2 regions of the Janthinobacterium sp. PLB04 genome follow, and region 1 is predicted to be linked to the other one. Evidence: predicted binding sites of a transcription regulator. Region 1 holds the regulator's gene; the other holds the start of a gene.

Region 1 (7,103 bases):
ACCACCACGGGCTTGGCGATGAAGTCGCTGATGCCGGCCGTCATGCAGCGCTCGCGCTCGGACGCCAGCACGCCGGCCGTCATGGCGATCACGGGCAGGTTCAGGCGCAGTTCCGTGCGGATGATGTGGGTGGCGCTGAAACCGTCCATGACGGGCATCTGCATGTCCATCAGCACGATGTCGTAGCGCAGCGCTTCCGTGCGCAGCCGTTCCACGGCTTGCAAGCCGTCGCCCACCACGTCCAGGGTGGCGCCCATGTGTTCGAGGATGCCGCGCGCCACGGCCTGGTTCAAATGATTGTCTTCCACCAGCAGGAAATGCACGCCGGCCAGTTCCGTGCCCAGCGGCTGGTGCAGGATGCGCTGCTCGCCGCCGTCATTCTTGGCGATCAGCGCCTGGTGCAGGGCATCGAACAGGCTGGAGCCCGTGATCGGCTTCATCAGCACGACATCGGCCTCGGCCGCGCTGGAGATTTCCTCCAGGTGGTTGCGGGCGAAGGCGTTGACCATCACCACGATGGGCTGGCGCTGGCCGCTGGCCGCCTGGCGGATGGCCTTGGCCGTGGCCAGTCCGTCCATCACGGGCATGTGCCAGTCGGCCAGCACCACGTCATACGGCTGCTGCTGCGCCAGGCGTTCGCGGTACAGTTCGATGGCGGCAAAGCCGGAGTCCACTTCGTCGGCCAGCCAGCCCCACGCCTCGATCAGCTTGACGATCAGTTCGCGCGTGGTGCGGTTGTCGTCGGCCACCAGCAGGCGCAGCTGGCCCAGGGCCGGCGTGCGCCGCGTTTCGGCCGGCTGCGCCAGCATCTCGAAGGGCACGCTGAACCAGAAGCGGCTGCCCTTGCCTTCGCTGCTGGCGACGGCGATGTCGCCGCCCATCATGTGGATCAGCTGCTTGCTGATGGCCAGGCCCAGGCCCGTGCCGCCGAAGCGCCGCGTGATGCTCTGGTCGCCCTGCGAAAACGCGGCAAACAGCTGCTGTTGCTGCAGTTCCGTCATGCCGATGCCCGTGTCGCGCACTTCGAAGCGCAGCCAGGCGCGCCCGTTTTCGCTCTCGGCCAGGCTGACGGCCACCACCACTTCGCCGCTCTCGGTAAACTTGATGGCGTTGCCGGCCAGGTTGACGAGAATTTGCTGCAGGCGCTGGGCGTCGCCCACGAGGCGCCGCGGCACGTCGGGCTCGACGGCGATGGCCAGTTCCAGTTCCTTTTCGCCCGCATTCATCGTCATCGTCGTGGCCAGGGTATTCATGACTTCGTCGAGGTCGAATTCGACGGGTGACAATTCCATGCGGCGCGCCTCGATCTTCGAATAGTCGAGTACATCGTTGAGGATGCCCAGCAGCGACTGGCCCGCCACTCTGACCATGGTCAGGTACTTGCGCTGTTCCGTGTCGAGCCTGGTATTGCCCAGCAAATACACCATGCCCAGCACGGCATTGAGGGGCGTGCGGATTTCATGGCTCATGTTGGCCACGAAATCGCTCTTTGCGCGGTTGGCCGCCTCGGCCCGGTCGCGTTCCTGCTCCAGCTCCGCCGCGCGCGCTTCGAGTTCCTGCTGCAGGCGGTCGCGTTCGCTCATCAGGCCATTGAACGCTTCCGTCAGTTCGCCGATCTCGTCGCGCTGCTGTACCGGCACGGGGGTGAAACGGCTGCCGCTGGTGCGCAGGGCCAGCAGGGTGTCGCGCAGGCGCACCAGCGGCGACAGCAGGCGTACGGTGACCAAGCCCAGAACAAAGGCGGCCAGCAGCGAAGCGAGGATGCTCCACAGCACCAGCCGGTACAGTACGCCATCGAACGGTTCGAAGGCATCCTCGACGGGCAGCGAGGCGGCCAGCAGCCAGTTCACGGATTTCAGGCGCTTGAAGCTGTTGACGGCCGTGATGCCGCGGCTGTTGGTGCTGACCATGCTGCCTTCGCCATCCTCCTTCAGCAGCTGGGTGGTCGTCAGGTTGGCGTTCGGCTTGCGCGGCTGCAGCAAACGGCTGGTATCGGGGTGCAGCACATAGCGCGGCACGGCGCCGCGCGTGAGGATGAAGTAATAGCCGCTCTTGCCGATCTTTTCCGAGCGCAGGCGGCCCAGCAGATTGTCCTTGTACAGGCGCAGCACGCCGATCACCACGCCGGCCACCTGGCCATCGGCGGCCAGCACGGGCGCCACCATCTGCACGATGGGCATGCCGCTCGACTTGCCCAGCATCGGCTCGGTAATCATGGGCTGGCGCGTGCGCAGGACGGTCTGGAAATACTCGCGCTCGGCGACGTTGATGCCGGCGCGCCCCGCCACTTCCGGCATGTCGGCCACGATGGCGCCATGCGCATCGAGCACCAGCACGTCGTCGAACAGCACCAGCATCGAGCGGCGCGCATAGTATTCGCGCAGTTTGGCGGGCTGGGCGATCAGTTCCGGCGGCTGCTGCCTGGCCGTCAGGGTGACAATCTGCAGCAGCATGCCCAGCTTGTCGTCGAGCTCGGCAGCGGTGCGGCTGATCAGGGATGACTGCTGGCTCAGCAGTACTCGGGTGAAGTCGTCGCGCATGTGCTGCACCTGGATCATGGTGACCAGCGCGATCATGGCGATCGAGGTCAGGCTGGTGGCCAGCGCGACTTTTGCTTTAATGCCGAGAGGCTTCATGATTTCCTTTTCAGTGCCGGGCGGCACAGGCGGCAGATAATGCTGTCAGGAATTTTCCTATCAATACCCCAGCTTGGCAAGCGCCGCCGCGCAAATTGCCCGCCCCGTATGGGCTTTTGACGATGTTGCCATATAATTAAAGGCTGGACGTCGTTTATTCGCCGAATTTACGGTGAAATTGGCATACGGCAACCCTGTATGCAGCTGTATGCAGTAAACTTGTTGTTGCATTTTCTAAAAGGTACCGACATGACTGAAGCGCTACTCACTCCCACCTTGCCCACCGTGAACGTGGAGGCGTTGCGTGCACGATGCTCGACCTGCAGCATGCATCAATTGTGCCTGCCGATGGGCCTTGATGTGGGCGACATGGATAGGCTGGACCAGATCATCGGCCGCCGCCGCAAGATCGTGCGTGGGGCCTCGCTGTTCCGCATCGGCGACTCGTTCCAGAACCTGTACGCGATCCGCCTGGGGCACTTCAAGACCTACCAGATCAATCCGGGTGGCGAAGAGCAGGTGACGGGTTTCCAGATGGCCGGTGAACTGCTGGGCATGGATGCCATCAGCGCCGACCGCCACCACTGTAATGCCGTGGCGCTGGAAGACAGCGAAGTGTGTGAAATTCCGTTTTCCAGCCTGGAACAATTGCTGGGCAATATGCCGACCCTGCTGCGTCATTTCCACCGCATGATGAGCCAGGAAATCACGCGCGAGCAAAGCGTCATGCTATTGCTGGGCAATATGCAGGCGACCCAGCGTTTTGCCGCCTTCATCGTCAACCTGGCATCGCGCTATGAAGCACGCGGCTATTCGGGCAGCAATTTCCAGCTGCGCATGTCGCGCGAGGAAATCGGCAACTACCTGGGTCTGACCATCGAAAGCGTCAGCCGCTTATTGTCGAAATTCAAGAAGGAAGGCTGGCTGCGCGTCTCGAACCGCGAGATCGAAATCCTGCAGCCGGCCAAGTTGAAAGCCATTACGGCCGGTACGGACACCTGCAAGTAACAGCACCGTCAAAACCTGCTGCGCGTCGCGCTTTGCGGCCTGCGATGCTCGCTGGATCGGCGCGCCCGTGCATAGCACAGCTGCGCTTCTCAACCACAAATCACTGCCGCTCGCGACGGTTTTCCCGGCGCTGTACGTTAAAGCTCTTCATCCGCGTGCAGCGCGATGCTGCGTTGCAGGGGCCAGGTCCAGATGCCGGACAGGCGCCACTCGCGTTTGTCGTTTTCCACCAGCACTTGCCAGCGGCTGCGCTCGAGCATCGGCAGTGCTACGGAAAAATTGCCGGCCGCATCGGGCTGCACCAGCAGCTTGATATCCTTTTCGGGCAGGGTCGCATGCGCCAGGTGCAGCTGCAGCGGCGCCTGATAGGCCTTGCCGAAGCTGTGCACGGAACCACTGAGGCGCGCTGCAGCCACGTCATATGACAGGCGCGTATCCATGGCCAGGTCGCTGGCGATCGTGTCGCGCTTCAAATCCTGGTTGATCGCCTTGCCCTGCTTGTAATAATCGCCCACCACCAGCGCATCGGGCTGCGTAAACGCGATATAGCCCATGAAGCTGCCGACGACCACGGACAGGCCGGGACCGATCATCAGCAGCCATGGCCAGCGATGCTTGTACCACGGTGCAACGGGTGCTTGCAGTTTCAGACTGTCGGACATGATATTTCTCCTGTTTGATCAGCCAGCCCCCGCATGGGGACCGGCCTTCCTGCAACTTCGTGGCGGCGGCGAGGGCACCCGGTCCCCGTCCGCCTTTCCTTGTTAACGTGGCACGATGAATACCGCGCTTTCACGCACATGCAGCGATGGATCGTCCAGCGATTGCAATTCGATCGCAATCTTGTTCGAGCCCTTCTCGCCGACGCCGTGCGGCACGCGCAGGCGGATCGGCCAGCCCAGCGTTTCCGTCGGCTGCAAGGTCACTTCTTCGCGCGTCAGCAAGGTCAGGCCCGGCAAGCCGGAAGCGCTGATTTTAAAATGCTGGCTTTGCTCGGACGTATTCATGATCTGCAGGCGGTAGACGTTTTCGATCATGCCGTCCTCCACTTCGCGCCCCATCGAACCGCGATCGCGGATCACGTCCATTTTCAGGGGCGTGCGCAGGGCCAGCGAGGTACACACGGCGATGATGATCAGGGCCAGGATGGAAGTGTAGATCAAGACGCGCGGGCGCATGGCGCGCTGGCGTATCTGCTTCGAATTGAAGTTGTTTTCCATCGCATGGTCGGTGCTGTAGCGTATCAGGCCACGCGGCCGCTCGACCTTGTCCATCACGCTGTTGCAGGCATCGACGCAGGCGGCGCAGCCGATGCATTCATACTGCAGGCCGTTGCGGATATCGATGCCGGTCGGACACACCTGCACGCACAGGGTGCAGTCGATGCAATCGCCCAGCTTGTCGTTGTTGCCGGCCTTCTTGCTCATGGCGCCACGCGGTTCGCCGCGCTTGGCATCGTAGGTGATGATCAGCGTGTCCTGGTCGAACATGGCGCTCTGGAAGCGCGCGTACGGGCACATGTATTTGCACACCTGCTCGCGCAGCCAGCCCGCGTTGCCGTAGGTTGCAAGGCTGTAGAACAAGACCCAGAACCATTCCCAGGGGCCGAAATTGAGGGTGGTCACCGACTGCGCCAGTTCCTTGATCGGCGTGAAGTAGCCGACAAAGGTAAAGCCCGTCCACAGGGCGATGGCGCCCCATACCAGGTGCTTGGCCGTTTTCTTGAAGGCCTTGCGCACGGAGGGGCCCTGCTTGTCGAGGGCCATGCGCGCGCTGCGCGTGCCCTCGATGCGGCGTTCGACCCACAGGAAAATTTCCGTGTATACCGTTTGCGGGCAGGAGAACCCGCACCACACCCGCCCGGCAATGGCCGTGACGAGGAACAACAAATACGCACAGATGATCAGCAGGGCCGCCAGATAGATGAAATCCTGGGGCCACAGCACGACGCCGAAAATGTAGAACTTGCGCGTGGTCAAATCGAACAGCAGGGCTTGCCTGCCATTCCAGGTCAACCACGGCAAGCCGTAGAACGCCAGCTGGGTAAGCCATACGCATACCCATCGCCAGGTAGCGTAGCGTCCTTTGGCCTCGCGAGGGTAGATTTGCTCGCGGGCCGCATACATCTTGATGACTTGAGGTTCCATTTTTACTTTGCGGGTGCCTGCGGATTCGACAGGCTCCAGACATACGCCGACAGCACGTGTACCTTGGATTCGCCGAGGAAATCGCTGAAGGCCGGCATGGTGCTGCTGCGTCCCTTGCGTACGGTTTCCATGATGGTATCGGCGCTGCCGCCGTACAGCCAGGTCTTGTCCGTCAGGTTCGGCGCGCCGAGCATCTGGTTACCCTTGGCATCGGCGCCATGACAGGCCATGCAGGCGCCAAACTTGGCCTTGCCCAGCACGGACTTGACGGGATCCGAGGTCGAGCCGGACAGGCTCAGCACATAATGGGCCACGTTCTCGACATCCTTTTCGGAACCCAGGGCGGCGCCCATCGGTGGCATCTGCCCATTGCGGCCGTGCAGGATGGTGGTCTTGATGACGTCGGGTTCGCCGCCATACAGCCAGTCCTTGTCGGTCAGGTTGGGGAAGCCCTTGTTGCCGCGTGCATCCGAACCGTGGCATTGCGCGCAGTAGGTCAGGAACAGGCGCTGGCCGATGGCTTGCGCCTGCGGATCGGCGGCCACCGTCTTCAAGTCCTGGCTCAGGTACTTGTTGAACAGGGGACCGTAGTCGGCTTCCGCCTTCTTCAGTTCTTCCTCGTACTGGCCCGTCGATTTCCAGCCCAGGCTGCCGGCATAGTTGCCCAGGCCCGGGTACAGGAACAGGTAGGCCAGCGCGAAGACGATGGTGATGTAGAACAACCACATCCACCAGCGCGGCATCGGCGTATTGAGTTCCTTCAAGTCCTCGTCCCAGACGTGGCCCGTGGTGCCGTCGGCAGGGGCGCCGGCGGCCACTTTCACTTTCGACTGCGAGTACAGCAGCACGCCGCAGCCGATGATGCCCAGCAGGGACAGCACGATCACATAGATATTCCAGAAGCCATTGGTAAAGTCAGCCATGGTTGTGCTCCTTCGCCAGGGTCATTTCGGCTTCGGCCGGATAGTCGAGCGCGTCGTCGGCGAACGGCAGGCGTGCCGCCGCGTCGAAGTCGCTGTTGCTGCGGCTGAACGTCCACCACAGGATGCCCACGAACGTCGTAAAGGAAACCACCGTCATGACGCTGCTGGCGCTGTCAAACAGGTTTTCGATTGCCATGCTAATTCCTTGTTTTGATTAATGTACCGAGGCCTTGCAGATAGGCGACCAGGGCGTCTTCTTCCGTCTTGTCCTGCAGCTGCGCGGGGCCGGCGGCGATCTCTTCATCGCTGTACGGCTGGCCCAGGCGTTTCAGGGCGCGCATCTTCGGCATGATCTCGTCAGGCACCAGCTTGGTCTTCGCCAGCCAGGG
Region 2 (7,103 bases), 1.3 Mb from region 1:
CGCCGCGGCGCTGGGTGTGCTGATGGGCGCGCACGGCGCGGGCACCCTGGCCGGCATGCTGGCATCCAGCCTGGGCGGCGCCTGGCTGCGCCGCCGCTTCGGCGCCACCCTGCTGCTGGTCGATGCGGTCGTGGGCCTGCTGCTGATGGCGCTGGGGCAAATCGGCACGGCCTGGCAGGGCGCGGCCTTGCTGGCCGTCACGGGCATGCTGGGCGGCTATGTGCAGGTAGCCATCTTTACGTGGATACAGCGGCGCGTGGCGCCCGCCATGCTGGGCCGGGCAATGGCACTGTTCATGGGCATCTTCCTGGGACTGGCGCCCCTGTCGGCGGCGGCCACGGGCGCGTTGCTGCGCCAGCTGAGCGTGGGCGAGCTGTTCTGCGCTGGCGGCGCCCTGCTGCTGGCCGCCGCCGTGGCCGCCATATTGTGGACGGATATTCCCCGCATCGGGGCTAGCGATTATGCAGTTCAACCTTAAGGCAGTCACAGCATGGATAAACCACGACAAGCGGCCCTGAAAGCGGCCTACCGGCAACAAGCGCCCGCGCTGGGCATCATCGCGCTGCGCCACTTGCCCAGCGGACGCACCCTGCTCGAACGCAGCCGCAATGCCCCTGGCGCGCTGAACCGCCATCGCTTCGAACTGAATCTGGGCAAGCACCGCAACGCCCTCCTGCAGGCGGACTGGCAACGCGACGGCGCGGCGGCTTTCCGTTTCGAGCTGCTCGATGCCGTCAAGGTGCCCGACGATCCCGCCTTCGATGCGGATGCCGAGCTGGACGCCCTGCTGGCGCTGTACCAGGCACAGCTGCTGGAGCAGGGACAGGCACGCTATTGAGCGGCCATGCTTTACACTTGCGCACTCAAGCACTTCGCAGTGAATTAAAAGGACGTCATGATCGATCACACTCCCCCGCCGCCGGACGGCGCCAGCGCGCTGGACTTCTGCCTGCGCCTGGCGCGCGCCCAGGCCGTGCTGGTGCGCCGCTTCGACAGCATCCTGGGCAATCTGCATGGCCTGAGCTTCAGCGATTATCAGTTGCTGTACCACTTGCAGCGCGCGCCCGGCGGCCGCCTGCGCCGCATCGACCTGGCCGAACGCCTGGCGCTGACGGCGTCCGGCATCACGCGCTCCTTGATGCCGCTGGAAAAAATCGGCCTGGTGGCGCGCCAGGCCGATGCGCGCGATGCCCGCGTCGGCTATGCCGTCATCACGGAAGCGGGACAAGCCCTGCTGCTCCACGCCGATGCGACAGCGCAGGCACTAGGCCAGGAATTGCTGGGCAGCGCCAGCGCGGAACAGCTGGCACCGCTATCCATGCTGCTGGCCGGCATCGCCGGCAGCCAGCCAGCGAACGGCTGACGCATCGCCCTTACACGAGCGCCAGCTTGCGCAGGCGCCGCGTCGACTGCCAGTGTTCCACGCCCGTTTCGTCGCGGATGGCGGCGCAGGCGGCCAGCACTCTTGCGCACTCATCCTCGCGCAAGCCCGCATTCAGGGTCAGGCGCACGATGGCGCGGTTCTTCGCCGTAGCCGGGGCACAAAACATGGCGCCGTAAATGCCGTGCCGTTCCAGCGCCTGGCGCAGGGCCAGGGTGGCCGGTTCGCCGCCCGCCTCCAGCGCCACGATCTGCTCCGTGCCATCGCTGACGTTGTAGCCCAGCTCGCGCAAGCCGTCGCGCACCTGCAGCGTGTGGCGCCGCAGGGTGGCGCGGCGCTCGTCGGCGGCCATGATGAAATCGAGCGCCGCGCCCAGCCACGCCAGCTCATGCGCCAGCAGGCAGGAACTGAAGATGGCGGGGCGTGATTCGGACAAGAAATACCCCTTGAAGCGGCTGGAACAGCTGATGAAACCGGCCCGGCCCGCGAAGGCCTTGGCCAGCGATGCCGTGCGGAAATGCACGCGGTGGCCCAGTCCCCAGGCTTCCACCAGGCCCGCGCCCTGCGGGCCGTGCGTGCCCAGCGAATGCGACTCGTCGACCACCACCACGCAGTCGCTGCGCTCGGCGATATCGAGCAGCTCCAGCAGCGGCGCCAGGCTGCCGTTGGTGCTGTACAGGGCATCGACGACAATCACGCCACGGCCATGCTTTGCCACCTGCCGTCGCAGGTGCGTCATGTCGTTGTGCAGGAAGGGCACGGCCTGGGCCTGGGCCGACAGCACGCCTTCCCACAGCGACGCGTGAGCCTGCATGTCCAGGTAGACGGGAATGCCGGGGCCGGCGATACACTGCAGCAAGCCGACGTTGGCCGCCATGCCGGACTGCGCCAGGATGCCATCCTCGCAGCCCATGAAGCGGGCCAGCCGGCTTTCCAGCCGGTGCTGTTCGCTGCCTTCCTGCAAGTACACGGCCGACATCAGCATGCCGCCCGCATGCGCCTGCAGGGATGCCACCTGCGCCGCCACCAGCGTCGGCTCGGCGGCGATGGACAGGTAGTCATTGCCCGCCAGGAAAATAGCATGGGCGGGGGTTGGTTGCCAGGCATGGGGATGCTGGCCGCCCAGCAGTTTTTCGATGCGCGTGATGTGATGCGCATCCATGCGCCGCACGATGTAGTCGGGCAGGCAGTGTTCGGCACGGGCGAAAGATGGGGTATGCACGCTGGTAGCGATGGTCATGGTTTTTCTCCTAGGGAAAGGTTTGCTGCAAATTAAAGCCTTGACCGTGTTGCAAACCCATCCATTGACGTATATCAATGTCCGACGAGATAACCGTTCAACCAGGAAAATTTACGCGATGATAATGTTCTAAAGAGAATCTAGGCAGAGTCATGACGCAGCAATTGCAAGGACGATGGACACACTGGCGCAGGCGCCTGCTCCATTCGCTGCTGCATGAGCGCGTGCCGCATGAGGACCTGGCCGGCCGGGTCGCCATGCTGGCCGCCGTGGGCACGGTGGCGATGCCGCTGTACTACCTGCTGTGGCATTACTTTTTTCCGCAAGCCTATGAAAACCTGACCCTGCGCCTGACGGGCGTGGGCATCTGCATGGCTGGCCTGTTTGCCCGCCGCTTCTCGGTCCGCTGGCTGTCGCGTTACCTGCTGTTCGCGCTCAGCTACATCCTGCCCTTCTTCTTTACTTTCATGTTTCTGATGAACCATGCGTCGTCCATCTGGAGCGAATCGCTGCTGATCGGCCTGGTCGTGCTGTTTCATTTCGAAACGAAACTGGCGTGCTGCGCCTACCTGATCGGCACCAGCGCCGCCTGCCTCGCCGTCATCCTGCAGGGGGAAGGCGGCTTCCTGCTGCAACGTGAAGTGCTGCAGCAACTGCCCGTGCACTGGTTCACCATTGCCGCGCTGTCCGTGGTGAAAGTGGGCAGCAAGGTGCTGGAACTGGAACGGCTGGCAGGCCTGGCGGCCGGGCTCGGTTCCGTGGCGCACGAGCTGCGCACGCCGCTGACCAGCGTGGAAGCCAATGTGCGGGGCATGCGCCGGCTGCTGCCGCAGCTGGCCGACCAGGCGGACGACATGCCCCCGTTGCAGGAAGCCCTGTCGCGCATCCAGTTCGAAGTGCGCCACATGCATCACATGATCGATCTGTTCCTGATGAGCGCCAGTGCCGTGAACCGCAACCTCCAGCCTAGCCAGGCGCTATCGATGCTGGAGATGGTGAACTCCGTGCTCAAGCGCTACCCATTTACCAGCAACAGCCAGCGCAGCAGCGTCAAGGTGGACGTGCGTGCCGACTTCCAGTTCGCCGGCCAGGACGAACTGTGCGTGGTGATCCTGCTGAATCTGCTGAGAAACGCGCTGAAAGCCATCCAGCGGGCAGGCAAGGGACGCGTGCGCATCATCATCGACGGCGCCCGCCCCGTGCCCAGACTGCTGTTCATCGACACGGGCTGCGGCATCGCGAAGAACCGCCTGCCGCTGATCTTCGAGCGTTTTTACTCCTATCCCGTCCATAACGGCAGCGGCATCGGCCTGGCCCTGTGCCGGCAGATCGTCACCGCCTGGCAGGCGCGCATCCGCTGCGTGTCGCGCGAACACGCCTATGCGATTTTCATCCTGGAATTCCCCCAGCCCGTGCCTGCCCGCTTCCAACCCTCTTCCCCCGCAAGGTGACGCATGCAACTGCCCGTCTACACCCATCCGACCCTGACCGTATTGATCGACGACAGCGATTCCTTCCTGAAAAGCCTGGCGTTCCAGCTCGATCCCGGCCTGGCGCGCAAGACCTTCCACGACACCAGCAGCGCCCTGCACTGGCTGCGCCAGAGCGCGCAGCCGGGCGAAACGCCGCTGCACGTCAACTTCGACACGCAAAACCTGCCGCCCGACCAGTGCAACGTGGCGCTCGACATCGAACGCATCTGGCGCATCAGCGGCCAGGCCCAGCGCTTTGCCGTGCCGTCCGTGCTGGTGGTCGATTATTCGATGCCGCAGATGAATGGTCTGGAATTTTGCCAGGCCGTGCGCGACTTGCCGTGCAAGAAGATTCTATTTACGGGCGCTGCCGATGAAAAAGTGGCCGTGACGGCCTTCAACCGGGGCTTGATCGACCGCTACATCAAGAAGAGCGACGACGATGCGCTCGACATCCTGGAACAGGAAATCGTTGCCCTGCAGCGCGAATTCTTCCTGCAGCAATCGGAGACCGTGCGCGACTTGCTGATGCTGCACGACTACAGTTTCCTGCAAGACGAAGCGCTGGCCGCCGTCGTGCACGAGCTGTGCCAGCGCCATGGCTTTGTCGAATACTATATTTTCCCCAATCCCAGCGGCATCCTGTTCTTCACGCGCGAAGGCCACGCCAAGCTGATGATCATCGAGACGGAACGCAGCCTGCATACGCAGTACGAAATGGCGCGCGACAGCGACGCGCCCGAGTCACTGCTGCTGGCCCTGCTGGAAATGCGCGTGATTCCCTACTTTTCCGACGCCGACAGCGACGGCATGTACGCGGCGCAGATCGGCGAAAACTGGTTCCGCTACTGCGCCGCGCCCACCATCTGCCTGGGCCGCATGACGTATTTCTGGGCCCTGTTCGACGTGCCGGCGCACCAGCTGGGGCAGCCGGTGATGTCTTACGCGCAATTTCTGCGGGCGGGCACAGGCGATAGCGTCAGCGCTTAAGACTAGCCTTCCCGCAAGGTCTGCAGGGGAGGATGTTTCAGCACGTTACGCAAGCCCAGCCAGCCGCCGGCAATCGCGCACAGGGCGCCGGCCAGCAAACCAAAGGCCCACACGCCGGGCGCGAAGCTCCAGGCGAACTTGAACTGGTACGTGGCCAGCGCCCAGCCCATGGCGGCCGCGCCCGATGCCGCCAGCAAGCCGGCCAGGGCGCCGACGAGCGAAAACTCGATCAACTGGGCCTGCGCCAGCTGGCGCCGCGTGGCGCCCAGCGCGCGCAGCAGTCCCGCTTCGCGCGTGCGCTCGTCCTGCGAACCCATCAGGGCCGCATACAGCACCAGCAAGCCCGATGCCAGCGTGAAGGCAAACAGGAATTCGACGGCCGTCACTACCTGGTCCAGCACGCCCTGGATCTGCTTGAGCACGCCGCCCACGTCGACCACCGTCAGGTTCGGATAATCGCGCAGCAAGGCATTGCCCAGGTCCGCCTGCGCGGGTGGCAGGTGAAAGGCCGTGATCCACGTCTGCGGCGTGTCCGCCATGGCGGCCGGATTGATGATGACAAAGAAATTGACGCGCATCGAGCCCCATTCCAGCTTGCGCAAGCTGGTAATGGCCGCTTCCACGGGCTGGCCGGCGATGTCGAAGCGCAGCTTGTCGCCCAGTTTCAGTTTCAATGTCTTGGCGATGCCCTCCTCCACCGACGCCTCGGCCGGCGCACCGGGCCCATTGCCGAACCACTTGCCGGCGACCAGCTTGTTTTCTTCCTGCATCGTGGCCATCGTCGACAGGTTGAATTCGCGGTCGGCCAGGCCCTTGGCCCGGTCATCCTCGTAGGTGGTTTCCGTGATGGCGTTGCCGTTCACGGCCACCAAACGCCCGCGTATCATCGGATACAAGGGCGCGTTGGCCACGCCGGCCTGGGCCAGGCGCGCGGCGATCGGGTCTTTCTGTTCCGGCAGGATATTGATCATGAAGCGGTTCGGCGCGTCCGGCGGCGTGGCGTTGCGCCAGGCCACCATCAAGTCGCCGCGCACCACCGTCAGCAGCAGCAAGGCCATCAGGCCCAGCGCCAGCGACACCACCTGGATGACGGTGGCGCCCGGGCGGCGCTGCAGGGACGTGACGGCAAAACGCCAGCCCTGGTGATTGAAGGCGCCGCGCAGGGTTTTCAGCGAGCGGATGCCCAGCCAGCCGGCCAGGCCGAACAGAGCGAAGCCGCCCAGGAAACCGGCCGCCGTCAGCAGCGCCAGTTTCACGTCGCCCGCCTGCCACAACAGCAGCACGACGAAGGCGGCGATGCCCAGGCCATAGGTGGCCACGGCCAGCGCCTGCGGCGGCTCCTGTTCGCGGCGGATCACGCGGTTATGGGGAACATTGCGCAACTGCAAAATCGGCGGCAGGGCAAAGCCCAGCAGCAACAGCATGCCGGTGGCCACGCCCTGCAGCGCGGGCAGCATGGAGACGGGCGGCAAGTCGCTCTGCACCAGTTTCCCCAACAGCTCCAGCAGCACCAGATGCCCGCCGAAGCCCACCATCACGCCGACCACGCTGCCGGCCAGGCCAACGAGCAGGAATTCGATCACGTACATGGCCGTGACCTGGTTTTGCGTCAAGCCCAGGCAGCGCAGCATGGCGCAGGCATCCAGGTGGCGCAGCATGAAGCGGCGCGCCGCCATGGCCACGGCGACGGCCGCCAGCATGGCCGACAGCAAGCCGACGAGCGACAGGAAACGGTCGGCGCGGTCCAGGGTCGACTGCATCTGCGGACTGCCCGATTCCAGCGACTCGATGCGCACGCCCTTGATGGCCTGCGTCTTGATCTGGCTTTCCAGCCAGGTTTGATATTGCGCAAGCTCGGCCGCCTTGGCGGGCGGCGCCGACAGCAGCAAGCGGTATGACACGCGCGAACCGTTCTGCACCAGCGCCGTGGCGGCAAGATCACTGAGGGGCAGCATCACGCGCGGGGCGAAATTGAGGAAGGAGGCGCCGCGGTCCGGCTCGCTGGCGATCAATTGCGTGA

What was found. Region 1 encodes FNR, which switches genes on or off when oxygen is low (the NO sensors DNR and NnrR bind a similar motif). Its sites were predicted from a motif close to TTGATNNNNATCAA; they were not measured.
Region 2: a site for FNR is predicted at 2,686-2,699, ahead of cqsA (alpha-hydroxyketone-type quorum-sensing autoinducer synthase). Genes of this name have one in related genera too.

The regions. Positions count from the first base shown of each region.
Region 1 is NZ_CP088968.1:268,965-276,067, reverse strand. It holds gene LSO07_RS01090 (response regulator) at 1-2,636, opposite strand, end outside; gene fnr (fumarate/nitrate reduction transcriptional regulator Fnr) at 2,886-3,644, shown strand; gene LSO07_RS01080 (FixH family protein) at 3,782-4,306, opposite strand; gene ccoG (cytochrome c oxidase accessory protein CcoG) at 4,409-5,791, opposite strand; gene ccoP (cytochrome-c oxidase, cbb3-type subunit III) at 5,794-6,714, opposite strand; gene LSO07_RS01065 (cbb3-type cytochrome oxidase subunit 3) at 6,707-6,910, opposite strand; gene ccoO (cytochrome-c oxidase, cbb3-type subunit II) at 6,912-7,103, opposite strand, start outside.
Region 2 is NZ_CP088968.1:5,386,441-5,393,543, forward strand. It holds gene LSO07_RS23785 (MFS transporter) at 1-478, shown strand, start outside; gene LSO07_RS23790 (GIY-YIG nuclease family protein) at 491-838, shown strand; gene LSO07_RS23795 (MarR family winged helix-turn-helix transcriptional regulator) at 896-1,363, shown strand; gene cqsA (alpha-hydroxyketone-type quorum-sensing autoinducer synthase) at 1,374-2,621, opposite strand; gene LSO07_RS23805 (sensor histidine kinase) at 2,774-4,072, shown strand; gene LSO07_RS23810 (response regulator) at 4,076-5,083, shown strand; gene LSO07_RS23815 (ABC transporter permease) at 5,086-7,103, opposite strand, start outside.